Regions from separate parts of the Bacillus nitroreducens genome, predicted to be linked through region 4. Evidence: riboswitches for the same ligand, from Rfam matches in the RefSeq annotation. Region 4 holds a riboswitch; each other region holds the start of a gene.

Region 1 (8,374 bases), on a different contig from region 4:
CATAAATCCCATGCGTCACTCATTCAAAGAGAGGCAAGTGGGGAAAAGCTAGAGTTTTCATTAATCCTTATGCATGCAGAAGATCAGTTAATGAATGTAGATACAATTACGCTTTTGGTTACAGAAATGATTGAGATGTATAAGCGTCTTAAATAGACTCAAAGATTTACTGATGAGATAAATTACTAAATATGAATCAGTCACCGTTTTTGGTTTGTTTTAAACAAAAATTTGAGAATCAGTCACAATGTTGAGAAATTAAACACCTTGTTTTTGGATTAAAAGAGAATTGGAACTCGTAATAAAACTATATTTATTTTTTAAAAGTCTCATAGTGATTAACTGAAAGCTATTACGGTTTCATTCGTTACTTTTAGAAGGAATAACCAAGTCCGTACGAATGGATAAAACGATGGAGGTGCTTTTCTTGAAAAATTGTAGATTTCTGACAGTTCTTTTTACTCTCGTGTTATTTAGTTTCATATTTTCAATGGCTGTATTTTCAGAAGAAAATGTAAACTTGATTAAAAATGGTGATTTTGAATTAGAAGATAATAGTTGGAATAGTACAAATCAAGGTATTATTGTTACTGGTGAAAGCTATGGTGATGGAAATAGAGCAGGTAGTGTGCCAAATACAGCGCTGTCAGGGAATTTTGGTAGTGGGTATATTGGGCAAATCGTGAACGTAGAACCTAACACCACCTATCGTGTAACTGCCATGGGTAAAGTAGACGTTGAAGGAGCAACAGGAATTTTCACAGGCAGATGGTGGAATAATGGTGCCCAGGGTTCCGTTATTACGAAAGAAGGAATGGATGCTAGTGGAACGATAGTTGATCAAGCCATTACCAGTTTAGATTGGGAAGAAGTTTCTTACGAATTCAACTCAGGAAATCATACTCAAGTTTTAATCCAATTAGTGAAATGGTCTGATCAGGAAGTGACAAAAAAAGCAAATCTCTACATAGACAATGTGGCAATGGTCAAGATTGATGAAAGTACTGACGAAGAAGAAAACCCTGAATACAACGTGGTTTGGGAAGACAACTTCGATCAAGATGAATTAAATATGGACGATTGGGGTTATGAGCTTGGCTCCATTCGTGGCTGGGAACAACAGCATTATGTGAATAATCCAGAAAATGTATATCTGAAAGACGGCAATCTTGTTTTACAAGCAACGGATCGTGCGGTAGAAGATCATTATAATAATCCCCGTAATCCTGATAGAAGAGTAATCTATAACTCGGGAAGTATTCGTACGCACGGTAAGCGTGAATTTTTATATGGAAAAATTGAAATGCGTGCTAAATTGCCGAAGGGCCAAGGTGTATTTCCAGCATTCTGGACCTTAGGAGCCGATTTTGTTCTTGATGGGAAAATCAATGGATTACAAGGGCGTGGTTGGCCAAGAACGGGTGAAATCGATATTACCGAGTTAGTTGGAGTAGCAGAAGACGGAAATTGGTACAACCGTACTGTTTGGCAGACCATGCATTATGGGGCAGGCACTGAAAATAACGGTAAATATGCAGGAAATGGTACAGGATATTCCATCCCTGCAGGGAATTTCAACGATGATTATCATGTGTTTGGAATCGAATGGTCAGAGGGAATCATCAAATGGTACGTAGACGATAAAATCGTGAGAGTGGTTGATTATTCAGATGATCCCCTAGCAATGTTGGTTTTTAATAAGCCTCATTATATTCAACTTAACCTAGCGATGGGCGGAGCATGGCCAGGTCCAGTTGGTGAAGATTTAGCAGGTACGAAGTATGAAATTGATTATGTAAGGTATATGAAGACCGCTCAACAAGAAGAAGATGCGATGAAATATTACGCAACTGCTCCAACACTTGATGGTGCGGAGGACGTTACCATTACACAAGGTGAAAGTGTTGATTTAGTAGCAGGATTACAAACAGAAGAGAATAATGAAATCGACTTCTCGATTGAAGATGAATATATGTTTTCTCCAACAGGAGGCAACACAAATGTTCAGTTGTTAATTAAGGGTAAACATGAAATGGAGAAAATTTCAGAACTCCCTGTTGGCCAATATAATATTCATTATAGTGCGTATCCGAAAGGTGTAAATCTTGATCAGGATCTTTCAGCTAAAGTGACACGAAAAACAGTCAAGTTAACTGTAGAACCTAGACCACAAACAGAGATTCATCCAGACCGGAAAGGTAATAAATATACCGTCGATGCCAAAGATTTAGGTGAGCTAGAGAAATATGTAGATGTTGTGGTGGAGATTGCTGAACAGAAAAATGCTAAAGTCGTCTTAACAACAGAAGCCATTAAAATGCTAAAAGAAGCAAATGCAACTGTCCTGATCTCCAATGGGGTAGTTGATCTTAAAGTCCTGGCAGCTGATTTGCCTGACCGTGAAACAGAATTTAAAGTAAAGGAAAAAAACGTAAAAGAAAAGTCCGTTTTAGTTGGTTATGACTTTACGATAAAACCAAAAGGGAATCATAAATTTACTGGAAAAGTAGGGTTAACATTTACGATCGATTCTATCCTTGTGAACAATCCCGAAAATGTAAAAGCCTTAGAATACAAGGAAACAACGGAGAAATGGGAAGTTATTGGAGGAGAGTACAAAGACGGGAAAATAACAGTCGAGGCGGAAGAGATCCGTAGAATTGGAGTATTTGAAATGGAATAGAGTATATATTGTAAAAAGTGTGTAAAAATGGGAAAGGTGTTGATTCAGAGGTGGAGCTGATATCAACACCTTTTTACCTAACCATGGTTTTTTATTAATGAAGTAGACTTAATCATTTTCAGGTAAGAGTTAAAGTTAGCCATGAATGAAACAATTTTAGATCAAACAACAACTGAACCGTTCCTGTGTTTAAGAAAGAAGGAACGGTTTCGACCTATACTGGTAAGTGAAACAGCAGAACCGTCCGAGACCACTGAAAAAGTCATAAAATTTTTAGTTAAATCAGCTTTTTATAAAAAGTTGAAAGTCATTCGGTTTTCCAAACATGAAAAACCCCCTAAATGGTATAATGGATGTTGACTAGACACCAAACCATAGGGGGTTTTTCATATGCTTCGACTAGTGCCAAAGCAATATAGCTTTCATTCTGTATTATACGATAAAATTCCGGAAAATCATATCCTTAAAAGGATAGTTAGTATAATAGATTTTAGTTTTATTAATGAAATACTTAAGGAATATTATTGCGAAACTTTTGGAAGACCGGCAAAAGAACCTGAGTTAATGTGTAAACTCCTTTTCCTTCAGGAAATGTATAACCTCTCTGACGAGAGGTTGATTGATGAAGCTAGCTATAATCTAGCTTATTTGTATTTTCTTGGTCTTGACCCCGAAGATACACTTCCCGATAAAAGTCTACTATCAAAGTTTAGAACAAAACGGTTTCCAGATGATAAACCTTTGGATAAGATTTTGACACACATTGTTGAACAATGTGTGGACAAAGGGCTTATTAAAGGAAACAGTGTCAGTATTGACGCAACACACATTGAAGCAAATACTATTAAGAAAACACCTGAAAGACTGATGAAACATTTAGCACGAAAAGTCCTTAAAGCACTAGAAGAAGAAACTGGCCAGGTACCTGTTGACTTGCCTGCAGAACCAGAATATATGGAAATTGAGGATCATAAAGAAGCGAAGGCTGTTATGAAAGAGTACGTTGATAGGGTGATTGAATGTGTAGAAAAGCAGGTAACTCCTACAGAATCAAATACCAATGAAATGATCAAAAAGACAAAAGAGATTATTAACGATCCAAAATTTATGCAGCAAAAAGGTGTTCGCTCCGTTATAGATGAAGATGCTCGGGTTGGACGCAAAAGTAAGTCCCAAGATTTTTTTGGCTATAAAACCGAATTTGTTATGACAACAGACGAACGAATTATCACTTCTGTTCGTACAGCCAGCGGATCTTATATGGATGGCAATTTTACAAATGAAATGTTGAATGACACTTTATCTTCTGGTATTAAGGTAAAAGAAGTTTACGCAGATAAAGCATATTTTAGAAAATCAATTTTGGATGAAATTAAAGTCTTTGAAGCAAAGGCTTATATTCCTGTGAGTTCCGTTGTATATAGAATAGATGAAAGTGAATTTACATATAACAAAGACTCTGATGAGTGGCAGTGTAGCCAAGGAAATACAACCATTCAGAAGAAACATTTTAACACTAAAAATAAAGACGGTGATAGAACAGGGTATAAATATTATTTCGATATTAAGCAATGTAAGACCTGTCCTTTACATGACCAATGCGCAAAAAAATCAGCAAGAAGAATCCTTGTCGTCGGAAAAAACACCACAGAGTTTTATGAAATATCACAATTTCAGAAGTCAGAGGAGTTTAAAGAAAAATATAAGAAGAGGGCTTCTATCGAAGGTAAGAATGCAGAGCTCAAACGTTTTCACGGCCTCTCCCGAGCCAGGGGGTATGGTCTATTAAGTGTGTCTAAACAATCTAAATTGGCAGCCATAGCAGTTAACTTGAAGCGGATAGCAGCTATTGCATCCGCTTCATCAGTTAAATAAAGGGGGAATGGAACACCCACCCCCTCATAATAATAAGTTTCAATAAAAATAATCCCATTTTTGGTAGTCAATTTTAAAATTTCGAAGAAATGGGAGTGGGAGTGAAAAAAACCTCTACTTTTTCACTGGTCTCGAACCGTCCCCGTGTTTCATTTACCAGTAGTATGGGTAACCGTATCCGAAGCCTGGGTATCCGAATCCGTATCCATAGAATGGGGGAACTAAAGCACTAGCTAGTAGTCCGCCTGCAAGGCCGCCTAAGAATGGTGCAAAGCCCCAGCCCCAAGGACGACCAAAGCCAAACCCGAATCCTGGGCGGCCAAACCCGAATCCTGGACGACCAAAGCCAAATCCTGGACGGCCGAACCCAAATCCTGGTCTTCGAATAATCCTCTCATCATTTCCATAATGTTGAATAGGCTGATACTGAGTGTACATCGTACATTCCTCCTCATGTGCAATCTTGAAACTCATAAATTCCCTTTTAAAACATGTGATGTTTACCTAATATGAGCTTTCAACCTAGTGTATGTGTCCATATGGGAGGAGGTATAGATGAGTGCCTAGTAGGACTGGTTTTTCTTGGAACTTAATTCGTTTTCAATAACTAAGGGTTGAATGGCTTTCGCGGCATTAGGCTTAATTATGATATTCTTTTACTTCATATTTAAAAAGTTTTATGAATCGATCATCTCTTTCAATTTTTCTTCACATTTTGAATCATGTTTTTTCTTGGAGCAGTTTGAATATATGAAGGATGGTAAGCAAATTTTTCAAGAGGATGAAGCTCTACTTAAATAGTGATTACATTAGGATAAAAACTACCAAAAAGGATCTGCGCCTATCTTGATCTATTTACAAAACCATAGGGTTGTACTATACTTTCTTCAGAATACAAAAAAATGAATATTTCGCAAATAGGTTTCTTACAATTCTTTTTCTAAGAGAATGTAAGACTAAGAGGGAAGTTGGTGTAAGTCCAACACGGTCCCGCCACTGTAAGCGAGGAGGAAGGTTATAAGATCCACTGTGTTTTTTGCATGGGAAGGAATAACCAACCGTTGATTCGTAAGTCAGGAGACCTGCCTATTTGTTTTTTTAAGCTTCCTCGAGGAAAGGAACGTTTAAAGTGCAAAAAAATCGATCATATGATATTTATTTGTTATCGTAGAATGACTTTACGAGAGTTCGATAACAAATAGTGGTTCATTTTGCCTTTACGAAACGCTCTTCCTCTGGAATGGCGTTTTTTTGTGTTCAGAATTAAAAGGGGGAAAATTAAATGAAGGAAATGTTGAAAAAATGGGGTCTACTCAGCCTACTTTTTCTTTTCACGATTGGCATTGTAGCGGGTTGTAGTTCGCAGGAAAAAGTGTCTCAAGAGGAGGAAGCTCCAAAGGTTGAAAATGTTGAAGCGGAGAATGGCAATCAAGAATTTCCAATTATGATTAAAGATAGCGCGGACCGAGAAGTGACGATAGAAGATGAGCCTGAAACCATTGTTTCCATTCAGGCAAGTATTACAGAAATTGCATTTGCACTTGGGTTAGGTGAAAAAATTGTTGGTGTATCTGATTATGATAATTATCCAGCGGAAGCACTTGAGATTCAAAAAGTAGGGGCACAGGATATCAATGCGGAAGTGGTACTCTCCCTTCTTCCAGACCTAGCACTTGTGACGGATTATCATTACAATACACATCCTGATATTTTGAAGCAGTTTGAAGAAGCAGGAATTGATGTGGTTGTCATTGGAAGTGCTTCATCGTTTGAGGATGCATATAAACATATTGAAATGATTGGAAAAGCGACAGGAACTATAGCTGAGGCAAACGAAATTGTGACTGATATGAAAAATCGTTTTGACGAACTCAAGGAAAAAGCTTCAGTTATTACGGATAAAAAGAAAGTGTGGGTTGAGGTTTCGCCAGCTCCCGATATATTTACAACTGGAACCAGTACGTTCATGCATGAAATGATCGAGGCCATTCAAGCAATCAACGTAGCAGAGGAGCATGAAGGGTGGGTACAGTTAACAGAGGAGGAAATTGTACAATTAAATCCTGATGTAATTATTACTACTTATGGCTACTACATAGAAAATCCAACAGAAGAAGTATATGGACGTGAAGGCTGGTCTGAAGTGCCAGCAGTGAAAAATAAACAGGTCTTTGATGTGGACAGCGATACAGTTACGAGACCAGGTCCTCGGTTAATTGAAGGAGTCGAGACTCTTGCGAAACATATTTACCCAGACGTTTTTAACCAATAAAAGTGCATGGCTGTACATTCTAAGCGGAGGGTTTGTCCTTAGTACAGCCCTCCTAGGCTTATTGATTAGTAGTGTCAAAGTTCCTGTTCCAACGATTTTACATATTGTCCTAGACAAAACCTTTGGCTGGGGCTGGTTAACCGAAGTGGCTCGAAATGAAGAGATGATTATTTGGAATATCCGGTTACCACGGGTCATGCTGGCATTTATGGTAGGTGCATCCCTTGCATTAGCGGGTGCTGCCTTCCAAGGCTTATTACGAAATCCATTAGCGGATCCTTATACAATCGGGGTTTCATCTGGTGCGTCACTTGGTGCGGTTTTTGTGATCTTTTTTCAATTTTCGATCTTTGGGTTAGGGAACTTTACGCTACCTGTTGTGGCAATTGTAAGTGGTTTTGCTTCACTTCTCATTGTGTTCGGACTGGTTCGATTGAGTAGTCGAAGTTTAGCAATTGAAACGATTATCTTGGCGGGGATTATTGTAAGTTCGTTTATTGGTGCAGTTGTTTCCCTCATTATTTCACTAAGCGACCAAGAATCTATGACTCAAATTATCTATTGGTTATATGGCAGCGTTGGTTTAAGAGGCTGGAGTCATGTTCAGTTGATTCTTCCATTTATGCTGTTGGGTTTCCTTATTTTGTTCTACCATTACCGGGAGTTGAATGCGTTAGCACTCGGTGAGGATGCCGCAGATCATATTGGGGTTGATGTGAAGAAAGGAAAGTTAGCTATCCTTATTGGAGCCTCCTTACTAACAGGTGCAGCTGTGGCGGTGTCTGGGTCGATTGGTTTTGTAGGACTTGTCATCCCCCATTTAGTGCGGATAGTTACAGGGCCCAATCATCGCCATGTTCTACCACTTTCATTGTTGGTAGGAGGAGCGTTTCTAATACTAGCAGATTTAGTATCTAGAACGATAATTGCTCCAGAAGAACTCCCCATTGGTGTTGTGACAGCTTTAATTGGTGCACCAGTTTTTGCCGTATTGTTAATCAGAGAAAGAGTGGGAGGGGAACGTAGATGATTACAATTCATAATTTAGTTGGTGGTTATTCGAATTCCCCGATTATAAACGGAATCAATCTTGAGATTCATCAGGGTGAATTTTTTGCCCTTTTAGGACCAAATGGAAGTGGAAAAACAACCCTTTTTAAACTGATCACGGGCCAATTGCCAATTCTAGAAGGTGAAGTGCTTCTCTCTGGGGGAAAAATTTCAACGCTTTCAAAGCTTGAGAAGGCGAGGAAAATGGCCGTTCTTACGCAGGAGGCAAATGTTTCATTTGACTATACAGTAGAAGAAATTGTGAGTTTAGGGCGATATCCACATCAAAAAGGTTTATTTAAACAGCTAACCAGAGTGGATCGGAATGTCATTGAAGAGGTCATGGACATTACAGACATCAGTCAATTTCGAAACACACCTTTCCGAATGATCAGTGGTGGGGAAAAGCAACGGGTGTTATTAGCGAAAGCCTTGGCACAAGAGCCTGAGATTTTGCTTTTAGATGAGCCAACCAATCATTTAGATGTGAAACA
Region 2 (8,374 bases), on a different contig from region 4:
GTGATTTTCCACCACCTGTTGGTAATAGCGCCATGACATCATGACCTGACATGATGTCTTCTATTACTTCCTTCTGGCCTTCTCGAAAAGTAGTGTGATTAAATTTTTCTTTTAATATTTGATTAAGATTCATATTTACCACCAAATTTAGCGAGAACTAGTCTAATTTCAAAGTACGATATACCCTCTGGTAGTTTTTCTTTTAGAGGCCGAAGTTGTCTTGTAGGTGTCTCCTTATATTTGGAGAGAATCAATTGTTGATGTTCTATTGGAACATAGGGTTCAATTGAAAAATCGGGCTGTTGGTGTGTTACTTCAACAACATGGTCTTCAATTGTATTTCGTTTCAAATTGCGTATCTTGGCAATTTCTTCAATCGTTTTCCCCTGCATGATCATCTGATAAGTTGTTTTGGTAGATGCCGTAAGAGTAACATTTGCATGTTGCGAATCAGTAATTAAAGCAAGAATTGGATAAAGAGTATGATTTGTCTCAAGATGCCCGATAATGGTATGTAAAGTATGAAAAAAAAGAACCTGACACCATGTTTCATCCTCATTAAGTAAAGAACTAATTTGATCCATGGTATACCCTATTCGTTTTGAACTAGTAAGCCTCATCACAAAAATAGTGGCTTCAAGTTCTGATACCATTTCAAGGATTCCTAAAACTTCTTGATAAAGTGTTTCTGATAAGGAAAATCGGTTCTGTCCTTTCCTCTTCAAAAATCCTTTTACCCATTCAAATACCGATTCATCCTGTTGGATGGGAGTATATTGTGTTTTGTTATCAATTAAATTTGATAATACTTGTGTGAGTAATGAAAGTCTTCTCCAAAATAAAATCGCCTTGTCATGATATTTCCATCCTTCTAATTTTTCGGGGATTGGTTTCTGTTCTAACTCACTTTTTAAAAGTATTTTGCCTTTGGATGTCGTAATAAATTTATTGCTACGCAACTCTATTTCATGGATCAGTCCATGTTCAAGAAGGTTTTGAATTTCCTTTTCGAAATGTAACCTTTCTAACGGTTTTAATATGCCAAATAGCATCGTAAGGTTAAAAAGATTTGCATCACCAATGGTTTGAGAGGATTTTTTGCCATTTAACAAATGAAAAATCCCATAAACAGTACGTTCACCTTTAAGTTTTTGTAAGGCAAATAAGATCAATATTGAACGATAGGTAATATTCATCTTCTCTCCCCTCTAGAATCGACAAATAGTTGGAAAATTGTCGAATGAATGCTCCCTTTATTTTATCAAATAATAACGATTAGTGGGATATTTTCGTTAGGAAATATACTCATACTCTTTACATGGAATTAAAACAAGCAATAACGTGGTAACTCAAGATATTTGTATTGAAAAGTTTTGTGAACAGCTTTACAATGAATATGAGGTAGCTGTTTCCATCTTTTGAGGACGTAAGGTGGAGAACTAATATACATTTATGTTTATATATGTAACGATTTTCGGGAGGTTAAAAACACATGGCTAAGTATACCATTGTTGACAAAGAAACTTGTATCGCATGTGGTGCATGTGGTGCAGCAGCACCTGACATCTACGATTATGATGATGACGGTATTGCATTTGTTACACTTGATGATAACCAAGGAATTGTTGAAATTCCAGAAATATTAGAAGAAGATATGATGGATGCTTTTGAAGGCTGTCCAACTGACTCCATTAAAATTGCAGATGAGCCATTTGATGGAGATCCACTTAAATTTGAATAGTACAAAAAATTAGGAATCCTTTGGAAAAAGGGTTCTTTTTTTATGTAAAATTAAAAAACAGGCTATACGCCTGTTTTTGTTTATCCAAGTGGAACTTCTTTTCTATTCCCTTTTTCAAAAGTCATTAGAGTTTGATAACCAACACTTTTAGCAAGTTCAATCGCTTGGTCATAATCAGCACCTACATCCTGAGGACGATGTGCATCCGAAGATAATACGATTGGAATGTTTTTATCAAAACACATTTGTAAGAGTCGTGGATCAGGATAAAGCTTTCTAATTGGCTTTCGTAAACCAGCTGTACTGATCTCAACGCATGTTTTTGAATTTGCTAGAGCTGTTGTTGCACGGTCGAATTGATGTAAGAGAAATTCCTCATCTTCGGGAATATACTTAAATATTTTAACGAGGTCAATATGACCGATAATATCAAACAAGTTTGATTCTGCTAATGTTACGACCTGATCATAGTATTTTGTATATGTATCATGTAAATCACGTCTATCCCATTCTTCACGAAACTCTGCAAGGTCAATCCCGAAATCATCTACCCAGTGAATCGATCCAATTACATAATCAAAGTCATAAGAAGAAATAAATTTTTCCATTTCAGCATGCTTCCCTGGTGTATAATCCATTTCAATGGACATTTTAACATCAATATTTTGTTTCCATGCAAGTTTAAATAAATCTACATAATCCTTCATGTCATAATATCTTCTTGCATCAACCCAAGGATTACTTAAAATATCTTTTGTTTGATAGAAATGGTAGGCATGCTCCGAAATACCAAAATGTTCAATGTTTTTCGCCTTTGCTTCATCAATAAACTTCATTAAATAGTCTAGTTCAAGTGTTCCTAATTCTAAATGATTGTGATAATCAGTACGCATGTTAATCCCCCTAGAAGTTTTTATCATTATACATGAACAAGCTTCAGATGGGAATGAAAAAACCTAAATTTTTATAGGATTTACACAAATCGAAAATACCTAGGCTAGGTTGCGTCAGATATCTACGCATGTAGAATGTAACATGAAGGATTTACACAATTTGTGTTATTCACTCGATATTATCTTGATGACTCACATTGAAAAGTAGGACACTCTTTATTGTCGGCCTTGACGAACTATTGTAAAATTAGAACTTGCTCAGGAAAGATTAAATCATTCGTCAATCGATTCAGGTCTTTAATTTCCTCAACAGAAACTCCAACCTTATTCGCAATCACTGATAAACAATCTCCAGCTTTGACCGTATAAGTTTCAAGGTTTTTTGACACCTCTTCATCTTCCTGCGCCATTAATGCGGGAACAAGAATCTGTTCGTCTGTTAGCATATATAGTGGATCAATCGCATTATTTCTGGACGAATTCCATTCACCATTATGTACTTCAAAATGCAAATGAGGACCAGTCGATCTACCAGTACTTCCTATATAGCCTATCAATTGACCTTTTTCCACTTTTTCTCCTTCTTGAACAATCCGTTTACTAAGGTGTGCATAGACTGTTTCATATCCATTTGGATGTTCAATAAAGACAACATGTCCATACGATCCTTTGTAATTTGAATTTTTAACGATACCTTCTTCAACTGCATATATGTGATCTCCAAGTGGAGCAGCGATATCCAGCCCTTTATGATTCCCCTGCCGAGTTCCAAACGTATCAGTGATTCTCCCTACGACGGGCCATGCCCACTCCTCCGTTATATTTTCTGAACGTTCATGAGCATCGACATTTTGTCCTCCAATAAAGGATAATCCCAAACATGTCGCTAGTAATGCAACCATTGAAAATCGTTTAACTAACATTATGATCCTCCTCAAAAATTGAACAATTAATGCTGCTATCATTTTTTACTTGTCTTTCCATACCACCTGCTTGAGTCAACCGCACCCAGTGATATTTTTTCTGAATGCAATTTGAAACACCCTAACAGTATTTGAAAATCTTCATAAATTATGTAAACATTTTCCTAAAAAAGTATTTTTAACATAAAAAAAGAGACATCTAAGTGCCTCTTAAATCGATCTATAAAGGATTTGGAGCAAGTGGAACCGATACTGGTTCTCCAAATGGTACGTGCCCAATCTGATCTATATTTCCGTAAAAAGTAACGGTTTTAAAATTGAATTCTTTCGCTGTTAACAGCATCGCATCAAGCATTAGAATATAATCATCGGTATTCTCTAAAACCGCATTCTCACTAAAATGAACCTCTAACCGATCTTCGTCTGTCTTAACTTCTTTTATATCGGATATGATGGTTGGACGAAGAGAATAATCACCTTGCTCAGTTTCTGCATCCATGGCATCAAATGCTTGTTCGATTGTTTGATAGTTATCATAGGATAGGGCTAAAATTTTACGGTCTGATTCTTCATTTTGATAAGATAAATATGCCTTTTTTGTATCTTCTTCCACATCAATATGATTTTCTACAATACCCGTCTGTCCGATGATTACACCTTTTTGATTATGTTGATAAAGCTCAACATGTTGATAGCCTTGTAACATGTATCGGAATGAATTGATTGTTTGTCTAAATTGATCCGATTCAGCTGTCGCAAAGGACTCTGTTTGAATGGTGTTATTTACTTCAACCTTTACCGCTTTAGATTGGTTATTCGTTTCTATTTCTGAGAAATCCAAAAAGTAGGATTCTGGGACTTCATCAATTCCCCAACTTGGGTTTGCTCGAATAATGCCATTAACCGTTGAGAGGTGCTTTTGCCATTGCTCTACAAGGTTTCCCCCATCTGATTCTACAGCAATTGAAACGACAGCAGGAAACATGGCTCCACCTAAATATACACCGTATGTTAACAGGACTTCATTTTCTCCAATGGTGTTTACTACATAGTTTTGACTCGATTGATCTTCAAATGAAAACGTATTGTATTCTTCATTTCGCTCAGGATTTTGGCTTTTTTCTAGAATGCTTACCTCTTCTTCCACTGGTACTGTTTCTTTTGAATTTGAATCCATCGCTAAACGCGTATTTTCTTTTGCCATTTCGGCAGAATCATTACTGCTATTATTCATATTATTTAAGAATGAAGGGGCTAAGATGACTAATAGTAGCACAGCAGCTGCAGAGGCAATACTTGGTACAACCCAGAACCTCTTCTTTTTCTTATGCATATTAAGGGTTATATTTTGATAAATCTCGTGTGGATCTCGCCTATCTTTAATCTCAGGCATTTGTGTCAACAAATGCTCAATTTTTTCATCACTCCACTTTGATTTTTTCATCATCTACTCCCTCCTTTACAGCTAATTCTTCCATATACGACTTTAATACTTTAAGACCTCTATGTTGTGTCGTCTTAACTTTACTCTCCGTCCAACCAAGAGCTTGCGCTGTTTCAGCAATTGATAATGATTGAAGAAATCGTAAAATGAGCACCATCCTCTGATCAGTGGTACAACGGTCCAAACAGCGGTACATTGTTTGAATTTCCTCATTCTGCAGAGCGATTTCTTCTGGAAGTGGCGCATAATCCTTTACCTCTTGGCGACTCCAATCAAAGGTATCTAAAATACGTTGTTTCCAGCCTTTTTGTTTTCGAAATGAATCGATGGCAACATGTCTTGCGATTGAAAACAACCATGTTTTCTCACTACTTTTTCCTTCGAATCTATCATATGATTTTAAAACCCTTATATAAACTTCCTGAACGAGATCTTCAGCTAGTTCACGATTTTTTACCATATAAAATAAGAAGGAGAAGACATCGTGATGATACTTTTCATATAGTTCCTCAAACAAGGAATCCATAGCAAATCCTCCCGTTCATTTATTTGTCGTTTATACTCATAAAAAAGTTACACTCCCAATATAGTATGTTTTCATGAAAAAAGGAAGAATATTATGGTAATATTCTTCCTTACTTTGCGATTGTGACATTTTTCAAGAATAATAGTCTTAAGATTGGATAGAGGATAAGAAAAAACACGCCATTTCCAATTGCATGACTCAAATCAAATGGAAGACCAGCTAAATAATAAGCAATGAACTTACCAGACAATAAATAAAGAGGTAATGAGATGATGAATCCATATAGAAAACCACAAAACACCGCATAGATGGACAGCAAAATGGCTGGGATGCGATCGCGGTACTTCCGAATCAATCCACTAAGTACACCAATTATAGCCCATGCGATGATTTGCCCGAATGTCCATAAACCCATCCCCAAAACAAGGTTCGATAAAACTGCGCTTAAAACAGCTATAATCACACCATAAAGTGGCCCTAAAAACAAGCCTGTAATGATGATAATCACAGTTGTAGGCTGCACATTCGGAAGGAATGTAAATGTAATTCTCCCAACAACAGACAATGCGATTAACATCGAAAGCAGCGTAAGGTTTTTAACCGATACATTCATTAATTATTCCCACGAGTGTAAGTCAAATTCGATTTTGTCTTCAGGCTCCACTTTGTATTCATTTGCTCCAACCATTGCTTCTTCACCGTTTATGTAATAGAACCATGATGTTTTCTCTTCGTCACTTCCAGCTACCCCATTAATGCTGGCCACAAAAGCACCATCAAATTGTGTCTCGACTTCAAAATTTTCTTGCATAACATCCATTACAGTAACTTCTTTACCTGATTCAATTTCAATTTCTTTTTCTTCAATGATTTCTTCTCCGTTGTTTTTAGAAATTACTACTGTAACGATTTCAGCTTTTTCTTCTTGATTCGCACTCTCTGAAGCATCGTTATTGGAAGTATCGTTCGTTGTTCCTTCATTGCTACATCCAAATAATAATCCTAAAGATAGTAAAACAAATAATATTTTTTTCATTTCCCTAGCTCCCTCTGTGTTAGTTAATGGCAGTTTTCACAAAATCTGTTGTTTTTTTAACCTTTTGATTTACGTTGTGAGCGGAAGTTTTTCGCGGGTCCTACCTGGCCTCGAGTGCACGCTTTTCCCGCTAGTGTCACCGCCTTTACGCTTCAATCAATTGGTTCCACTTTATACGTTAAACACAACATTTTTTTGCAAAGAGCCTAATTATTACATCTATGTATAGTACTTTTTGCACCTACTACAAAAGATAAAAAAACCCACCCAATAGGGTGAGCTTTGTATACAATACGAAAAAACAATAAAGCCAAAAGCTTTAGTGTTAATTCCTACACCCCGAAGAATTAAAATTCGTTCGAAATTAGGCAGGTCTACTGACTATGGTTTCTTCCTACTTTGAGTCCTTCCCATATGATTAACAGCATTTGCCATTTATTCATACAGTGGTTCTTCTCATTTCGTCCACCTATACAGTTGCGGGGGCAGTTCTGGATTCACACCAGATTCCCTATTAAGTCTAAAGAGAAAAAAGCTTCTCTGACACCTATAATTCCGATTCATGATTTAATTTTTTATGACATTATTTATATTACTTGAAGTATTTCACTTTTACAACATGTTTCTTATGGAACAAGATTCTTCGCCACATTCAACCAAATTATTCACTTTTTCGAGGAATTATGAATGTAAATGTCGTTCCTTCGCCAAGTTTACTATGGACAGAGATGTTACCATTATGCGCAGCCACAATATTTTTTACGATAGCTAGTCCTAAGCCAGTACCTGACTTTCCTCTAGTTCTTGCTTTGTCTGCTTTATAAAAACGCTCAAATACAAATGGTAAATCCTCTTCTGGAATACCAGTACCAGTGTCTGTTATATCTACTTTAACAGATGTCTCCTGTCCAGTAACATGGACCTCAACTTTACCATTTTCATCCGTATGTCTGATTGCATTATCAATCAAATTAGTAAATACTTGTTCAATTCGGTCAGAATCTAAATAGATTTCCCCTATGTCTTCTTCCTTTGTAGCAGTTAAGGTAATTTGATTTTCCTTGGCCACCCCTTGGAATTTCCGAATCACACGTTCTACTAGTGAGTCGAAATCGACTGTTTCTTTATTCAACGTAATATTCCCTGATTGCATTCTCGCCAAGTCTAACAATTCATTGACGAGTCGCCCCATCCGTAAAGATTCGTCATAGATCACTTTAGTAAGCTCTTTACGCTCTTCTTCTGAGCTTGCAATATCATCCATTATTGCTTCACTATACCCTTGAAGCATTGCAATTGGGGTACGGAGTTCGTGTGAAACATTGGCAATAAAGTCCTCACGAAGTTTATCCAGACGCCTTTCTTCAGTCATATCACGAAGGACAGCAACGGCACCTCTGATATATGTTTGATTATATAGCGGACTCATTAAGATAACCCACGTTCTTCCTTGTAGGCTAATCTCAATAAATTGCTCTTTTTCAAACGAAACAGAGCGCTGAAATAAATCTCTTACCTCAGGTGGAAGTTCTTCTCCAACATCCTGATACATACCTTGTTGATAATACCAAGCTTGCAAAAATCGCTCAGCAGGTGGATTTGTTACCAATATCGTTCCATCTCGGTTTAAAGTGATAACTCCGTCCGCCATACTATTTAAAATACTCGCAAGCTGTTCTTTCTCTTGATTTAGGGCATTTATATTATATTTTAATTGCCTTCCCATTTGATTTAATGCCATTCCTAAGGCACCTATTTCATCATGTGTTAAAATGGGAACCTTCGTGTCGAATTTTCCTCTTGCTACCTCA
Region 3 (8,374 bases), 380 kb from region 4:
GGAATCCAGAAAGTAAAAGATGGGAATTGGTCGGTGGCGAATGGAAAGATGGTAAAATTACAGCAACAACCGACCATTTCAGTACTTTTGGAGTGCTAGAAGTTAAAGATTCTAAGGAGACTCCAGTACCTGATACGAAAGACTCTGATAAAAATAACTCAGGTAATAAAGAACCAGGAGTGAAGGGTTCTGATGAATCTAATTCACAAGAAGGCAAAAAGCTTCCAACTACAGCAACTAATACAGGAAACTTATTAGTAGCAGGAATGATGCTAATCCTTGTAGCAGTTAGTCTTGTCTATTTTGTAAGAAGGAAAATGGCATAAAAATGTAAGAAGTATTGAGCTTCAAAAGCCATAGAACTAGGGTTCTATGGCTTTGTTTATAGGGAGTATTTAACATAAATGAATGGGAATGATTTTACTGATTCTCATAATTTAAATCTCAAATTAGACCTAATTGATCCTTTACCTTAGCATATTTTGAGCCCCAGAAAATGTCTTGAAGCCCTTATCTATGGCCCCTTTCTGACTTAATTTGCTGTAGATGTCTTGAATTTCTTCTTCGCTTTCACATTCTAGTGTAAGAGAAATGTGATTTCCGACAGTTACTTCTTGACCAGGGAATGTATCCGAAACCATGAGAAATAGTTCTTCTTTCTTTAATTTTGCATGAATGATTCGATAATCAGCCTCAGGCGGAGTTGGATACTCAGTTTCACCTAATGTCTAAATTTCTGTAATTTCTCCACCAAGAGTATGTGTATAAAAATCAAACGCAACTCTTGCATTCCCATCAAAAAGTAAATATGGTGAGTTGCTTGCCCTTTCATTGTCAACATAAAAATCGAAAGCGCTTACAATGTGATTTCTGTTTCCTGAAGAAGGTTACATTTTTGTATCTTTTTTCCTGATATTCCATTATAATGTTCTGAAAATAGAAAGGGCGGTGTTAGAAAGGAGAGTTAAGATGATTAGAAAACTAAAGCCAGAGGATGCAGAGAAGTATTGGAAATTACGATTAAAAGCATTAACAACCGACCCCAATGGGTTTTTAGTCACCTTTGAAGAAGCAATAAATACGGAAAATGCAATAGAAGAATACAAGGTTAGTTTACAATCCAAAGAGATTATAACTTTTGGTGCCTTTGAGGGAGATCAATTAGTTGGAATGGTTACATTAGTAAGAGAAACACGCCGAAAAATAAGACATAGAGCTAATATTGTAGCGATGTATGTTGATGATCAACATAGAGGTAAGGGAATTGCTAAAGCGTTGCTAAAAGAGGCAGTAAAATTGGCAGAAAGTTATCCAGAATTAGAACAATTGTATTTAACTGTAGATTCTGATAATACAGATGCGAAGGAACTATATAAAAAAATAGGCTTTAAAAAGTTCGCTACGGATAAAGGAGCAATCAAATACAATGGACGATATCGGGACGAAGATCATATGAAATTATTTCTCGAGAAATAATTGTCAAAATATGTCTTGCAAAAAGAACAGCAGTCGCTTATTATTTAATTAATAGCATATATTGATATATTTATTGTTTTCGAAACTACATATTGTGTTTTGCCTTGAGAAATAGATGCCGATTAGGCTTAAAAGGGAATCTGGTGAAATACCAGAACTGCCCCCGCAACTGTAAATGCTGACGAAATGAACAGACCACTGTATAAGATTACTTAGATTAGAGTTCAAAAAAAGAGGATGGAAAGGACCACGTCAACAAGAACGCGACGTCCTGTCGATGTGTCATTTTCACCAGAATTTTTGATACCTCTTTAAGGTGCTTATATGGGAAGGGTTCAAAGTAGAATGAAGCATAAGTCAGGAGACCTGTCTTTTCTTTAGATGTTTCACTTCTTCGGGGATTGAGAAGATGAAACGGTGGCGACAGGTAGGGTTCTATCTTTGTGCTCTCTTGATGTTATCGTTTCATCCGCTCAATTCATTGGGCGGATTTTTTGTTGTTTAAGAAGTTATCGATTTCAACCTTGTAGATAATTTTAAAATAGTTATCTACGTATACAGCAAGCGCACCAGCCCCTCTGTTGTATATCAAATCCGTCAAGAAGGTCAAAAAACACGCCTTTAGCCGTATCGTCTTATGCTAGTCGGACTTACACAGGACAAGGAAGGCTCAGAGAGGAGCATCTCACGAAGAAAATGGAATGCATTTTCGTGGATGTATTGACATCGATGTTTGCCATAGGGTGTGGTAGTAGTTAGTCGATGTTTCACTTTCAAGGCGCTTGCGTATTTGGTTTTGTATTGAAAAAAGTTAAGGGAGAGAAAAAAATTGACTATCTCAACTCAAGGAGAATTAGAAGTAGTACTCCAATCACTAATGTATGCTGAGAAAAACTATCAGATTGATACAACAGAAATGAAAGAAAAAATAAGGGGTATGAATCTATCGAATGGTCCAAATCAGCAAGCCCTTTTTTATGCTTTAAACAATATTGCTATGGACCAACCGAACTGGACCTATTTAGCAGCACATCTTTATTTAAATGAGCTTTATGAGAAAGCAGCACAGAGCAGGGACTATAATCGTACACAAAAATATGGTGACTTTTTTGAGTTACTACAGGAATTAACAAATAAAGGCATATATTCGGCAAACATACTAGATTCCTATACAAAAGATGAAATTGAAGAACTAGGAAAGGTTATTGACCCAACTAAAGATTTTTTATTTACATACATAGGATTATTTTTATTAGCAGACCGCTACCTTGCGAGAGATTATGAGCGCAACATTTATGAACTGCCTCAAGAGCGTTTTATGATCATCGCGATGACGCTCATGCAACATGAAAAAACGGACCTACGCCTGACTTATGTGAAAGAAGCATACTGGGCATTAAGTAATTTATTTATGACGGTAGCTACTCCAACTCTTTCAAACGCAGGTAAAAGTTTTGGTCAGTTATCCTCTTGCTTTATTGATACAGTGGATGACTCACTTGATGGCATTTATTTAAATAATTGGGATATTGCTAGATTGTCAAAAGATGGTGGGGGAATTGGCGTATACTACGGCAAGGTTCGTGCGCTAGGTTCCGATATCAAAAAGTTTAAGGGGAATTCGTCAGGTGTCGTTCCTTGGATTCGACTTATCAATGATACTGCAGTAAGTGTTGATCAGTTAGGGCAACGGCAAGGGGCTATCGCGATTTATCTAGATCTTTTCCACAAAGATATTATGAATGGTTTTTTAGATTTGAAAACAAACAATGGAGACGAACGCCGCAAGGCCCATGATATTTTTACAGGGGTATCTGTTCCAGATCTTTTTATGCAAAAGCTCCAAGAATGTGATGAAAATGGAAGAAGTATTGGGGAGTGGCACACGTTTTGTCCACATGAAGTAAAGCAAGTAATGGGATGGAAAGATGAACATGGTAATCCGTTAGGTCTTGAGGATTTTTACGATGAAGAGGATGAAAAATATTTCACTGAAAAATACATTGAGGCTGTCAATCATCCACTGTTACCACGTAAAACTTATCGAGCAATGGATATTATGGCACGGATCATGATCGCTCAGCTAGAAACAGGAACACCATATATGTTCTATCGTGATGAAGTCAACCGTCAAAATCCGAACAAACACCTTCTAGGAAAAGGAAGGACAGCAATCTTTTGCAGTAATTTATGCACAGAAATTGCACAAAACATGTCTGTAACGGGAATCTCTAAGGAATATATTGATGATAAAGGAAATATAGTGATTGTTCGAAAACCAGGTGATTTTGTGGTTTGTAATCTTTCTTCTATTAATCTACCAAGAGCTGTACGAGAAAATGTACTTGAACGTTTGATCCGAATTCAAGTTAGAATGCTAGATAATGTTGTAGATTTAAATACAATTTCAGTGAAACAAGCAGAAATCACTAACAAAAGATTTCGTGCTGTCGGCCTTGGGACATTCGGCTGGCATCATCTTCTAGCTCTAAAAGGAGTGTACTGGGAATCTGAAGAGGCTGTTCAATTAGCAGATGAGCTTTATGAGGATATTGCCTATTATGCAATCCAGTCATCGATGGAACTTGCAAAAGAAAAAGGAGCATATCAAGAATTTGAAGGTTCGGAATGGGAAACAGGCGTTTATTTTGCACGAAGAAAATATACTACCCAACGTTGGAAGACGCTACAACAAAAAGTTGCACAAAACGGTATGAGAAATGGGTGGTTAATGGCGGTAGCACCAAACTCATCTACTGCAAAAATAGGTGGATCGACTGATGGTATCGATCCAATCTATGCAGCGGAGTATGCGGAGGAAAAGAAGAACTTTAAGTTCAAGGTAACTGCGCCTGATCTTAACTCTAAAACCTATGCATTTTACAGAAAAGCACGTCATGAAGTGAATCAAATATGGAGTATTCGACAAAATGCTGCACGTCAGCGTCATATCGACCAGGGCATTAGCTTTAATTTGTACGTAAGACACGATATTAAAGCAAAGGATCTCTTGCAGCTCCATTTGGAGGCTTGGAAGCAAGGGCTAAAGACCACCTATTATGTTAGAAGTACTTCACAAGCAGAAATTGAAGAATGTGAATTATGCCATAGTTAAGGAGGACGAATAAATGACATATAACCAGCCATTAACAAAAATAAAATTATTTAATCCAGCTTTTCCGAATAAGTCTACAGGAATCATTAATGGAGAAACGTCAGGACTGTTAAATTGGAACGATATTGCGTATCCGCAAATGTATACACTCTATCAGACATTGTTAGCAAATTTTTGGAAAGCACAAGAAATCAATATGCAAGATGATATCAAGCAGTGGGATCATTTATCACCTATTGAACAGGATGTATTTTTAAGAATTAATACACAGCTTGCTTCTCTGGACAGCCTACAAACACCAACGATGAATCAGGTGATGGATTATGTCACTGATTCAAGCTTTAAAGCCATTTTTGCCGTGATTTCACAGCAGGAGGCAGTACATAATGAATCGTATTCATATATTTTAAGTTCCCTAGTTCCGTTACATGAACAAATAGAACGATTTAATCAAGCAAAGGATGACCCGATTGTTAAAAGAAGAAACCAGTTGATTCTTAAGGCATACGAGGGATTCAGAGAAAATCCAACTCCCAATAGCTTATTTAAGCTTGCAATCAACTCGATTAATCTGGAAGGAATCTATTTTTACGCTGGTTTTGCTTTTTTCTATCATCTTGCTCGTCAACAGAAAATGCTTAAAACAAGTACGATGATTAGCTATATTCAACGTGACGAGATGCAACACGCCTATTTCATTGCGCAATTTGTACGAATTCTCTTATCTGAAAATCCAGAATTAAATACAGATGAGAATAAAAAGTACGTTTATAAAGCAATGGGTCAAGCTGTGGAGCTAGAAAAAGAGTGGGCTCATTATATCTTAGAGGATATTGATGGGATTGATTTGGGTGAATTTGAAGATTATGTGGAGTATTTGGCGAACAAACGATTACGTCAACTTGGATTCCAAAATCTGTACGAGGAGAAAGAAAACCCAATGCCGTGGATTCAAGTATTTAGTGACGAGATGATGAATGATACGAAGTCAGACTTCTTTGAGCAAAAGTCACGTACCTATACAAAAGTGTCCCAATCAAATGGGTTTGATGAGCTTTAGGGATGAAGATAGGCATTGTATACACATCGATTACAGGTAATACAAGAGAAGTGACGACAATCATAAGTGATACAGTCATAAAGTATACAAGTCAATGCGATATCTTTGAGATTTCACAATTTCCATACCATAAAATAGGAACCTTCGATGTACTCTTTTTAGGAACTTATACGTGGGGAAATGGGGAAATTCCTCAAGAAATGAAGGGACTTTATCGTGCATTTGAGAATGGATCCCATAAGGAGATTGTCACTGGGGTATATGGAACAGGCGACCAATTTTATCCTCATTTTTGTGGGGCGGTTGATGAGTTTCGGGATATGTTGTATGTCCATTCAAATTTAGCTGCTACGTTGAAAATTGAATTGGCACCACAAAAGTTGGATCAACCTCGTATAGATAGATTTGTTGAAGTTGTGGTGGAGCGTGTAAATGACAAAAAGGGAATCACCGTTTGAGTGATCTCCCTTTTTGTCATATTTTTAATGTGTAACTCAACATAATATTAAGTCCAAATAAAGCTAGTAAGCTTCCGAGTAGAAGTGGAAAATTCAAAGCTGATGCTATCAGTGCGCCTAAACTCCCACCAACCATTAACGTAAAAGAATAGATGGAGATAGCAGAGCCTCTTGCATGTTCACCAAGCTTCCCAATAACTGAAATGAGGGATGGGTATAGAAGGGAAATAGCTGCAATAAATGGAATGGTAATGATGGCAATCACCATAGGTGTTCGTGCAAATAGAAGAATCATTAAACTAAATGCTACTAGACAAAGACCGATTAATAATGTACGACGATCGCCAAAATGCCGAACTAATTTTCCTGTTAGTAGTGAAAAAGAGGCACCAATCAGACCGATAGCCCTAATTTGAAATAAAGTTTGTCGGCTGATCGAATAGTTATCTTGTAAGTATTGACTCATTCCATCGTAGAAAGAAATGAAGGTTAATAAAATCGTGAACGTGATGATGTAGCATTTTAGTAGCGAGGGATTTTTAATTATTTTTGATAAATCCTGAGTCAATGAAGTCATTGCTCGGTTTGTACCTGATTCAGGCGGAAGGATCATCAATCCACTGATAAATAGGAGTAGATAAATAAGCGCAAAGCAATAAAATACAAATTCCCAGCCATAAAAAAAGGTGATGCTAGAACTTATCAGTTGACCAAGGATACCAGCAAATAAGAATCCACAGTTAATAAGGGCTAATACAAGGGTACGGTGTCGAAGTTGGAAAACCTCGAATATATACGCAAATGCAACTGGTGGAAAGCTTCCTAGTGCAAAACCTTGAAGACTCCTAAAAAGATAAAGTGAATTTTCATTAAAGGAGAATCCCACTAATGTGGTAGTAAGAAAGGAGAGAATTAAACCCAGTAGAATAACTTTTTTTCTCCCGATTTTCTCTGAAAGTGGACCAAAGAATAACAGCCCACATGCATAGGAAAATGAAAAAACACTTCCCCCAAGCACCGCTTGTTCCACAGTGATATCGATTGAATCAGAAACACTTTGATAAATGGGAATAAAAGTATAAATATTAGAGGCCACAAATACCCCTGTAATAATTAATAAAAAAGCTACAAGAAATAATCGTTTCAATTATACCACCACCCTTTTGTAACATATGCCTAACCTGATTTTCGTGTTAATAAAAAATAACAATACTAGAATTTGGATTGGTTAAGATTCACTTATTCGACATTTTTTTTGTTACAATTAGAGGATAAGCATGAAACGAATTTCTGCTCATTAGGAGGTTACTATATGTCTCTACAATTTATTTTGGGAAGAGCGGGCACAGGGAAGTCATATACATGTCTTGAAACGATTCGTACAAAGTTATTAGATAATCCAATTGGTTCGCCAATAGTGTATCTAGTTCCAGACCAAATGACATTCCAATCTGAATATGATTTAATCAATACTCCTGGAATTGGCGGAATGATGAGAGCACAAGTATTCAGTTTTACCCGTTTGGCATGGAGGGTTCTTCAGGAAACTGGTGGGATGAGCCGTTATCATGTCAACGATATCGGTGTGAATATGCTGCTTCGAAAAATAATTGATACAAGAAAACAGGATCTTAAGGTTTTTACTCGTGCTGCAGATAAAAGTGGTTTTATTACACAGATGGAAGAAATGGTAGCGGAGTTTAAGCGTTATTGCGTGACGCCTGAAGTATTAGAAGAACAAAGACAAACCATTACACATGAAAATAAAGTGCTTTCTGATAAATTACATGATCTACAACTATTATATGATGAACTAGAAAAACATCTTTTTGAGAAATACGTGGATTCTGAAGATTACTTACGCCTTTTAGCAGAGAAAATTCCACAATCTACGTATGTAAGAGAGGCAGAGATACTAATTGATGGTTTCCACAGTTTCACTCCTCAGGAACTTGAAGTAGTGGGACAGCTCTTGAAGGTGTCAAAAAAAGTTACGATTGCTTTAACAGTTGATAAGGCATATGATTGGCCACCGCATGATTTAAGTTTATTCCGTATGACGGGGAAAACATATCAATCTATTATTCAATATGCAAAGGAAAATGGAATCTCGGTCGAGGATTCGATTTTGCTAACAGAACAGCGTCGTTATACCTCAGAGCCATCGTTGGCCCATCTAGAAAGATATTTTGATGAAAGGCCTACAGTTTCATATAACGAATCAACATCCATTACGTTAAGCCAAGCAGTGAATCGCCGAGCGGA
Region 4 (8,374 bases):
GTTTGTAAATAAAATAATTGAACTTGAAATGAGTGCACCAATTGGTATCGTTAATACCCCTGCCATGACTCCAAGCGCCATATATTTATGGTCACGTTTGTCAAGCATGGCTAGACCCATTGGAATCGAGAAGACAATGGTTGCCCCAGCCATAAATCCAACAATCATGGCCATGATCCAGCCTTCATGGGTTTCTTTTAAGACATCCGCTAATTGGTAGCCTCCCATATCGGTTGCTAGAATAGACGTCGCTGCGATCGCAGGATCTGCTCCAATCGCTGAAAAGACGGGGCCAAATACTTTATCAATGAACCAAGATAAATATGGAATGGATGCCATAATTCCCGCAGCAGGTACAAAAATATGACCAACCGCATGTAATCCTTCCATAAATTGAGCGCCCAAACCATCATCACTGTTTCGAATTGCAGCTACAGCTCCTGCAACCGCACAAAGCATGATGATATAAATGACAATTTGCCCTACCATTTCCATACAATTCACTCCCTGTTCTTCGTTTTTATTTTATATAGATGGAGAATACGTATATTTTTTACAAGATCGACACCCTATAAAAAGACAAAAAGGCACTGTACGGTATAATGATGGATTATACCGTTACAGCGCCTTTGCTTCGTCTATTCACTTGTAAAAAATGTTACACATCATATTTTAATATGATCTGCTTTGCTACCTTCTCCAGAGTAACCTGTTTATTCATGCTAATCTTTCTCATTTTTTTATATGCCTCATCTTCGTGAACATTAAACTTTTTCATGATAATTCCTTTGGCTTTTTCAACTACTTTTCTTTCCTGTAGTTGTTTATTCATATTCTGTACTTGTTCACGATATGAATGAGCATTTTCTGCTTGTCTTAAGGCAATTTCCACAGCTGGAATTAAGTTCGCCTCTGTAATAGGTTTCACTAGGTAACCCATAATATTTGCTTGCTTTGCTTTATCAATGTATTCACGCTGACTGTACGCCGTTAAAATCAGTATAGGAGTATGTAACTTTTTTGAGATAATTTCACTTGCTTTTAAACCATTTAATTTAGGCATTTTAATATCCATAATGATTAGATCAGGGTTCAGCGAGAAAGCCTTTTCTAATGCCACTTCACCATTGCTAGCTTGCCCAACGACTTCATAGCCATTTTCCTCAAGCATCATTGCAATATCCATCCGAGTAATCGACTCATCCTCAACCACCAATACCCTTTTTTTCATGCCTAATTTCCCTCCTTTAACGGGAAAACAACTGAAGCAACAGTCCCATTTTCAGCCTTCTGAATCTTAAATTGACCTGACAAATCATGTTCAATGAGGGTCTGCACAATATCTAACCCTAATGATGTTTTGGATGGAGGTGAATAACCCTCCCCATTATCGATTACTTGAACCATAATTTGACCGTCCATTTGCTGTAATAAGACCTCTATTTCGCCAAATTCAATTGTTTTAAATGCATGTTTTACACAGTTTTGGATTAATTCATTGACAACGAGTGCAACAGTTACAGCTTTATCGGATTTGATTTGTATATTTGGGCCAGAATATGAAATCGAAATATTCATATCTACCCCTGATTCCATCACAAGTGCATTTCCAATTTTTTCAATCAATTGATAGAGATCCACATCATCTACCGTTGAATTCGATAGAATAATTTCATATACAGACGCAATACTTGTGATTCGATTGAGACTTTCCTCAAAATGAATTTTACTTTCTTCAGGAAGCCCTCTTCTCATTTGTAAACGTAGTAGACTTGCTATCGTTTGGAGATTATTTTTCACACGATGATGAATTTCTCGAATCGCAACTGACTTCACGATCAGTTCACGCTCTTTTTCTCGTAATTCTGTTATATTCTTTAAGATGACAAAGAAACCGTATTCACTTTCCTTCAAAGATAGTCTGATCTTTTTCACTTGAAAAACCCGATTTAGAATGGTTAGTTCTTTGATAAGAAGGTCTTCTGGATCTTCAAGAATGCGATTGATTTCGGGAAAAAACTCAATCAACTTTCGATCAACCCAATGACCATCCAGATAAGTCTCTTGGATTAAATTTGATGCGGAAGGATTGCAATACACAATTCTACCCCGATCATTAAGTAAGAACAGAGATTCTTCAAGCATTTCTGGAATGATTGGACGATTTTGTGTGATTCCAACCAAAATTTCGCTCAAAGTCTCGGTCGCCTCTGATAACGCTTCCATTTTTTCCTGTGTTTTTAACTGTTCTGTGATATCTTTTTCCATGATTAAGGTACCGATAACCTTATCCCTACTATTTTTGATTGGGACAACGCTCTGATTTACGGTTCTACCCTCTTGTGTTAAGGCACGATTTAGAAAAATGGGTTTTCCTGTCTTCAAAGAAGACAATACAGAAGGTTCAAAAACATCATACGCAAATTTACCAACAATAGGTTTTGAATAGATTGATTTAGTAGTTGTTGGCGAAGCTTCCGCTACGACGATTGCATGTTTTCCCTCTTTGGTAAGGCAATCAACAAATACATTTGCCCTGTTTAAATCTGCAATCAAGCCTAAATTCGTAGCTACACCTTTAATTATTTCAATGTCTTCCTCAGATAGATTTGTGTGGAGGGTACACAACTCTTCAATCTTGTTGTTTGTCATAGTACTTATCTCCTATTTCTATTGAGAGCAATATATAATAAGTATTATAAGAGTCTTATATTTTTATGTCAATATTGTGAATTTAATAATAAATGAGATTCATAGACTTTTAGACAAAAAACAGGTACAACGAATGTTCACAGACAGTTCGTTATACCTGTTACGACAACGTTTAGGATAATTGAGTAAGCTTCACACCACTTACCTTATGTGTTAAGACCTTTTCTATAATGTCAGCGAGGTAGGCACCTGCTTCGACTGGAGGTATCCCCCCATCGTGTATATTCGATATGACCGTTCGATCCGCCTCAACCGTATTTTCTGTTGGTCTATAGATGAGATAGGCACTAATACTTTTGGATGTAGCAAGCCCTGGTCGTTCACCTATCAAGGAAATCACGACATCACAATTTGTGATCGAAGCAATCTCATCTTGGATCCACACTCGACTTCTTTTAATAAAAACAGGTTCTCCGATTGAGATATTTTTCACCTGTAGTCCTTGTATTAATGCTGGCAGCAAATCTGGTATATTGGCTTCGATCCCAGTTGAACTTAGGCCATCCGATACGATAATTTGAACTTGTTTATTTTTTGATAGATTCTTTTCAGCCCACTCTCTAGACGTGTCGTTTAAAAAACGCCCACTATCTAAATTCATTAAGTATTCATCCATCGATTCTGATTTTGATTGAAGGACGGGTAGATTCATCTTTTCTAAAAACTCGTCTGATACACCATTAAATACGGCATCCTGTGCAGCTGCATGGTCAATCCGAAAATAGAGATATTCCTTTGTTTTAAATCGTGTCCCTGTGCGCCCAACACCAATTCTAGCTGGTGTTATCGCCCTTGCTTTTTGAATGATCTCATAATCCACTGGGTTATCTACTCCAACTTCCCTTTTATTCTCAACGATAATATGGTTCTTGGTATTGTCTTGTTGATCATGTTTGCTGGAACCCTTTTTCTTTTTTTCCAATTCTTCTATTACTTGTTTGACAATGTCTTGAATATCCATTCCATTATCTCCTTTTATTTAAAAATAGATAAATCTCCTGCTCGTTCCGTTAAGCGACCATTTTCCATAATCCCCATTTTTTCTAACCAAATCTCAAATTCTCTTAATGGACGTAAACCTAACATTTCTCTTAAACTCGCATCATCGTGGTAACTTGTATCCTGATAGCTAAGCATGACGTCATCCCCGCCAGGAACTCCCATATAAAAATTTGCACCAGCTAATGTGGTTAACATTCCAGCGATTTCCTGGTCATTTTGATCCGCTTGCATATGATTTGTATAAGTAGGTGCAATTCCCATTGGAATTCCATGCAATTTCCCCATAAACAGATCCTCTAGATCTGCTCGTATCATTTGTTTTCCATCGTAAAGAGTTTCTGGTCCAATAAAGCCAGAAACATTATTCACCATAAATGGTTTCCAGTGGCGTGCATAACCGTACGTTCTTGACTCAAGCGTTTGCATATCCACACCATGGTGTGAATTAAGTGATACCTCAGAACCTTGACCTGTTTCGAAATAAAACTGATTCGGACCTGCTGATGTGCCGTGTTTCGCCATGAGGTCTGCCGCCTCGTCTAAAATAGACTTTGAAACTCCAAAATCATCATTTGTTGCATTTGTTCCAGCTAAACTTTGAAAAATGATTCCACTAGGGGCCCCTTTTTCAATTGCTTTCATTTGTGTGCCAATATGTGCTAATACACAATTTTGTGTTGGAATCTCCCACTGTCTCATAAAATCATGTGTCATATGTAAAATCCTAGATACCGATTCTACTGAATCATTATTCGGATTCACTCCAATAACTGCATCCCCTGCCCCGTAAGATAGTCCTTCCTTCAAGGAAGCAAGAATGCCTTCAAGATTGTCATTGGGATGGTTAGGCTGACAACGAAACGCCAATCGTCCTTGTTCTCCAATTGTTGTATTGCAATGAGCAGTCGGTCTCACTTTCTGTGAAGCCAACACCAAATCGATACTAGACATTAGCTTTGCAACAGCAGAAATCATTTCACTTGTTAGGCCCTTACTGATTCGTAATAATTGGGAAGAACCAGTATTGTGCGAGAGGATGTATTCTCTTAATTCACCAACCGTCCACCCCGAAATTTCTTGATAAATATATTGATTGATATCATCATAGATAATCCTTGTCACTTCGTCGGATTCATATGGAATCACTGGTTCCTCGTAAATGTCCTTTAACGTTAATTCACTTAAAACAAATTTTGCTGCCATTCGTTCTAGATTCGAACGGGCTGCAATCCCCGCCATAATATCCCCAGATTTCTCCTCACTTGCTTTTGCTAAAATCTCTTTAATGGAATGAAATTGATACACTTCATTTTTCAATGTACATTTAAACATTTTTAAGCCTCCAATTTATTTGTTTTCCTTTACAATCCAGAGTTAAGAAAGCGTTCACATTTTTTGATAACGTAAAAAAGGCACCTTAACCACAAGCCATAGAATTGGCTTGGAGTTAAGGCGCCTTTACCTGAACGTTTCACTTTATACCTATTATAGCAAAGAGTGTGAAAACTTGAAAGGTCGTTTTCGCACTATTAACAATCTTCGATAAGATAGATGCCTAATAATTCGTTAAACCCATTACGAATATCTATATCGTTTTGACAATTCGTAAGTTCAACTGTAATCACTTTTCCATTGCTCTTCTAGCGAATGGTCTGTATAAGAGTTACCTCATTACATCAATTCATTCTTTCTCTAACAAAGTTTCTATTTTCCGAGCAGGCACTGCCATTAAAGAATCGCATTTCCATTCCCCTTCATACTGCATGGATAATCTTACACCCTGACCATATGAAACCGAATCTTCCCAAAAAGTTTTTAAAGCGAGGTATTTTGAGACGATGTAACGAATGACACCTCCATGAGTAATTACGAGTACATGTTTTTTCTCACCTGTTGGATCCTTCATTACTTGTTGAAATAAATCATCGAGAAAGGCATCAATTCTCGATTTGAATGATACAGGTGTCTCACCATTTGGAATTGGCACTTCTTCCCAATCATCAAGCCAATCCCGATAACGTTGCTCATATTTTAACTGATGATATGTTTTGCCCTCCCAATCACCAAAATCGATTTCTCTTAATCTTGAATCTACGGTAGCCTCCAAAGAGATATTTAAAAAGTCTACTGTTTCTTGGCAAGGTCGTAAGTCACTAGTAAAGATTGAATCAAATTCCTGCTTTACAAGGTCTTTTTTCAGATCGATAAGCTGATATAGTTCAGTTTTTATAAGTTGTCGGTCCGTATGTCCTAAATATCTTTTTTCCTGATTCCAATCGGTTATCCCATGTCGAACAAGAAATAAATCCACATGATAGCAAGTTCCCATCTTTCGCCTCCTTCAATCGCCATACCAAGTAGCTCTTTAGAGATTATGAGCACAAAAAAACGCTTTTCCTCACGAAAGCGTTGTGTAAAGGGCAGTATATACCTGTCGTATATATAACTTGCAATCTAAAAAACAAATAGCAAACAAATGCAATTTAGAGATTGCCGCACTTTAAACATTCCTTTCCTCGAGGAAGCTTAAACAAAACAAATAGGCAGGTCTCCTGACTTACAAATCAACGGTTGGATACGCCTTCCCATGCTCGTTGCACAGTGGATCAAGTGTAACCTTCCTCCTTGCTTACAGTGGCGGGACCGTGTTGGAATTGCACCAACTTCCCTCTTAGTCTTAAATGGCTCAACATGAGCACATTAAGAAACCTATTTGCTACATATTCACTTTTTGAAAATATACCTGCATTATATTCCAACCTTTTACATTTGTAAAATCATTGTATCTGTATAACTAACCATTAGAAATTGGATCCTATATTTTAGACCCTACAATCGTCTAAAAAGTTAGCAGACATTACCAACGTCTTCCACAGTAATGAATATACACCAAAATGCATTGACTACATTTCTACATAAAAAAATGTGACAATCAAAAACTCGATTATCACAGCTGTTTTACATGTATCGTGACTGCTGTTCTATTCCCCTAATTCTCCTAGCTGCTGAATCTGATCCATTGTATTGGTTATGTTCTGGAACGTTTGAAAGATTTCACTATTTTCAAATAATGCTGGATCAAATTGTCCATTCTCTACATTTTCCAATACGACGTTGATTCCTTCTTCCGCTTGGGTGTTGTAATCAACAATTTGTTGATGTAGGTCTTCAGCGGTTCCAGGTGCTTCAAGACCATTAAATATTTCGATGTCTTCTTTCATTTCTGTTAGCATCGTTTCAAGTTCTACTCGAGCCTGTTCATCCGTAACTGCTTGCGAGGCTAGGTCTGGTGCTTCATTTACGAATGCACTCACCTCATTGACATAATCTGTTGCTTCATTCACATATGTTAACGTATTATTCACATCATCCAGAACGGAACAAGCTCCAAGAAAAAGCATTCCTATGAGAGAAAAAACTAAAAATCGTTTCTTCACTTGATCTCCTCCAATTTGCGGCATATCTTATATACGTTTCAAATTGGAGGAAGTTTCAATCCAATTGTTTCCATTCAGTATATTGATAGGAATAGTCTTTCTACCCATTCATTTTTAATAAACCTACAAACAGTCAGGATTCTTCATATAAAACAACATGCTTCCGATTGCCAATCTTCTCCCCATTCACATCCCAAAAAGGTAGAAAATCCACCTTTATATGGTCAATGTATAGGGCCTCATGCATCAAAGACAGAGATACATCTTCTTCTCTTTCCGTTCCAGCATACTCGATGACAATGTCTAAATCACTTTCAGGATGATAATGACTGTATAGTCTACTACCGATGATGGCTACCTTTTTCACTTCAATTTGGAAGTCATTCAGTGCCTCGTCAAGATGAGACAGAATGTGTGACGTTAATTCAGCTTTGGAATAATGACCTAAGCCATGTACTTCAAGCAGTTCCAGAATAACACCTCAATTTCCTATTTTACATATTGTATTATTTATCAGTATAGACCGTGTGTCCTAATTTTTAGACTTTGATGACGAATTCGTTCGCAAAGAATGGCTGTAAAATGTTCTTCCTAATTCAATTAAATTCACTCTTCCTGCGCTTCCCCTACATAATATAGGCACAATTGGAGAAATTATGAGGAAGGACAGTCTTTTTTACACTGCCTAATTGTGCAAGTTAGGGGATATGGAGATGCTACGGCACCTATTCAAACATTTAACAAAATCAAAACCGCAACAACCGAAAAAAGAGGGCTCAAATCAAGATCATGACATACCAGATACAATCTATGTTGATCTCAACGAAAATCTAGCTAATATAAAAAAAATCTTAGACTCTCCCGCTGATTTAATTATACGAGAACTCACAATCGGTGAAAACGGACATAGCTGTGCGATTGTTTGTATCGATGGTTTAGTGGATAAAGAATTAGTGAATGAAGAAGTGGTTAAAAATATTCAACAACAATTTGCGAATGGGAATCAGAAGATACCAGCAACAGGAGTAGAGATTCTTAAAAAAGTAGAGAAAGACATTCTCTCCATCCATGAACTAACGAAGGTACAAACGATGGACAAAGTGATGATTTCTATTTTATCTGGTGACACTGCTCTTTTTGTAAATGGTACGAATGAGGCACTTATTATCGGAAGTAAAGGCTGGGCTGGCCGTGGGATTGAGGAACCGATGACTGAATCGCTA

What was found. A riboswitch is a leader RNA that binds a small molecule or an ion and turns the genes downstream of it on or off. The one in region 4 is predicted to bind cobalamin.
Region 1: linked by a shared signal. The riboswitch ahead of ACWPVE_RS18570 (ABC transporter substrate-binding protein) and the one ahead of ACWPVE_RS01020 (histidine phosphatase family protein) in region 4 are both predicted to bind cobalamin.
Region 2: linked by a shared signal. The riboswitch ahead of ACWPVE_RS16860 (DUF4430 domain-containing protein) and the one ahead of ACWPVE_RS01020 (histidine phosphatase family protein) in region 4 are both predicted to bind cobalamin.
Region 3: linked by a shared signal. The riboswitch ahead of ACWPVE_RS02825 (ribonucleoside-diphosphate reductase subunit alpha) and the one ahead of ACWPVE_RS01020 (histidine phosphatase family protein) in region 4 are both predicted to bind cobalamin.

Annotation. Positions count from the first base shown of each region.
Region 1 is NZ_CAXHYI020000003.1:3,004,229-3,012,602, forward strand. It holds gene ACWPVE_RS18550 (PTS lactose/cellobiose transporter subunit IIA) at 1-156, shown strand, start outside; gene ACWPVE_RS18555 (family 16 glycosylhydrolase) at 428-2,683, shown strand; partial or broken gene ACWPVE_RS18560 (IS1182 family transposase) at 3,074-4,543, shown strand; gene ACWPVE_RS18565 (hypothetical protein) at 4,712-4,996, opposite strand; cobalamin riboswitch at 5,461-5,662, shown strand; gene ACWPVE_RS18570 (ABC transporter substrate-binding protein) at 5,841-6,830, shown strand; gene ACWPVE_RS18575 (FecCD family ABC transporter permease) at 6,793-7,860, shown strand; gene ACWPVE_RS18580 (adenosylcobinamide amidohydrolase) at 7,857-8,374, shown strand, end outside.
Region 2 is NZ_CAXHYI020000003.1:2,673,302-2,681,675, reverse strand. It holds gene ACWPVE_RS16900 (RecQ family ATP-dependent DNA helicase) at 1-133, opposite strand, end outside; gene ACWPVE_RS16895 (helix-turn-helix domain-containing protein) at 123-1,196, opposite strand; gene ACWPVE_RS16890 (4Fe-4S domain-containing protein) at 1,493-1,741, shown strand; gene ACWPVE_RS16885 (histidinol-phosphatase) at 1,822-2,634, opposite strand; gene ACWPVE_RS16880 (peptidoglycan DD-metalloendopeptidase family protein) at 2,871-3,557, opposite strand; gene ACWPVE_RS16875 (hypothetical protein) at 3,778-5,004, opposite strand; gene sigX (RNA polymerase sigma factor SigX) at 4,979-5,527, opposite strand; gene ACWPVE_RS16865 (ECF transporter S component) at 5,637-6,140, opposite strand; gene ACWPVE_RS16860 (DUF4430 domain-containing protein) at 6,144-6,563, opposite strand; cobalamin riboswitch at 6,914-7,131, opposite strand; gene ACWPVE_RS16855 (ATP-binding protein) at 7,225-8,374, opposite strand, start outside.
Region 3 is NZ_CAXHYI020000001.1:572,596-580,969, reverse strand. It holds gene ACWPVE_RS02835 (5'-nucleotidase C-terminal domain-containing protein) at 1-326, shown strand, start outside; gene ACWPVE_RS02830 (GNAT family N-acetyltransferase) at 970-1,476, shown strand; cobalamin riboswitch at 1,573-1,864, shown strand; gene ACWPVE_RS02825 (ribonucleoside-diphosphate reductase subunit alpha) at 2,354-4,591, shown strand; gene ACWPVE_RS02820 (ribonucleotide-diphosphate reductase subunit beta) at 4,605-5,651, shown strand; gene ACWPVE_RS02815 (flavodoxin domain-containing protein) at 5,654-6,109, shown strand; gene ACWPVE_RS02810 (MFS transporter) at 6,126-7,256, opposite strand; gene addB (helicase-exonuclease AddAB subunit AddB) at 7,422-8,374, shown strand, end outside.
Region 4 is NZ_CAXHYI020000001.1:189,419-197,792, forward strand. It holds gene eutH (ethanolamine utilization protein EutH) at 1-495, opposite strand, end outside; gene ACWPVE_RS01000 (ANTAR domain-containing response regulator) at 659-1,231, opposite strand; gene ACWPVE_RS01005 (sensor histidine kinase) at 1,234-2,652, opposite strand; gene eutC (ethanolamine ammonia-lyase subunit EutC) at 2,825-3,673, opposite strand; gene ACWPVE_RS01015 (ethanolamine ammonia-lyase subunit EutB) at 3,688-5,046, opposite strand; gene ACWPVE_RS01020 (histidine phosphatase family protein) at 5,396-6,043, opposite strand; cobalamin riboswitch at 6,240-6,442, opposite strand; gene ACWPVE_RS01025 (DUF6376 family protein) at 6,696-7,151, opposite strand; gene ACWPVE_RS01030 (nucleotidyltransferase domain-containing protein) at 7,285-7,518, opposite strand; gene ACWPVE_RS01035 (spore germination protein) at 7,865-8,374, shown strand, end outside.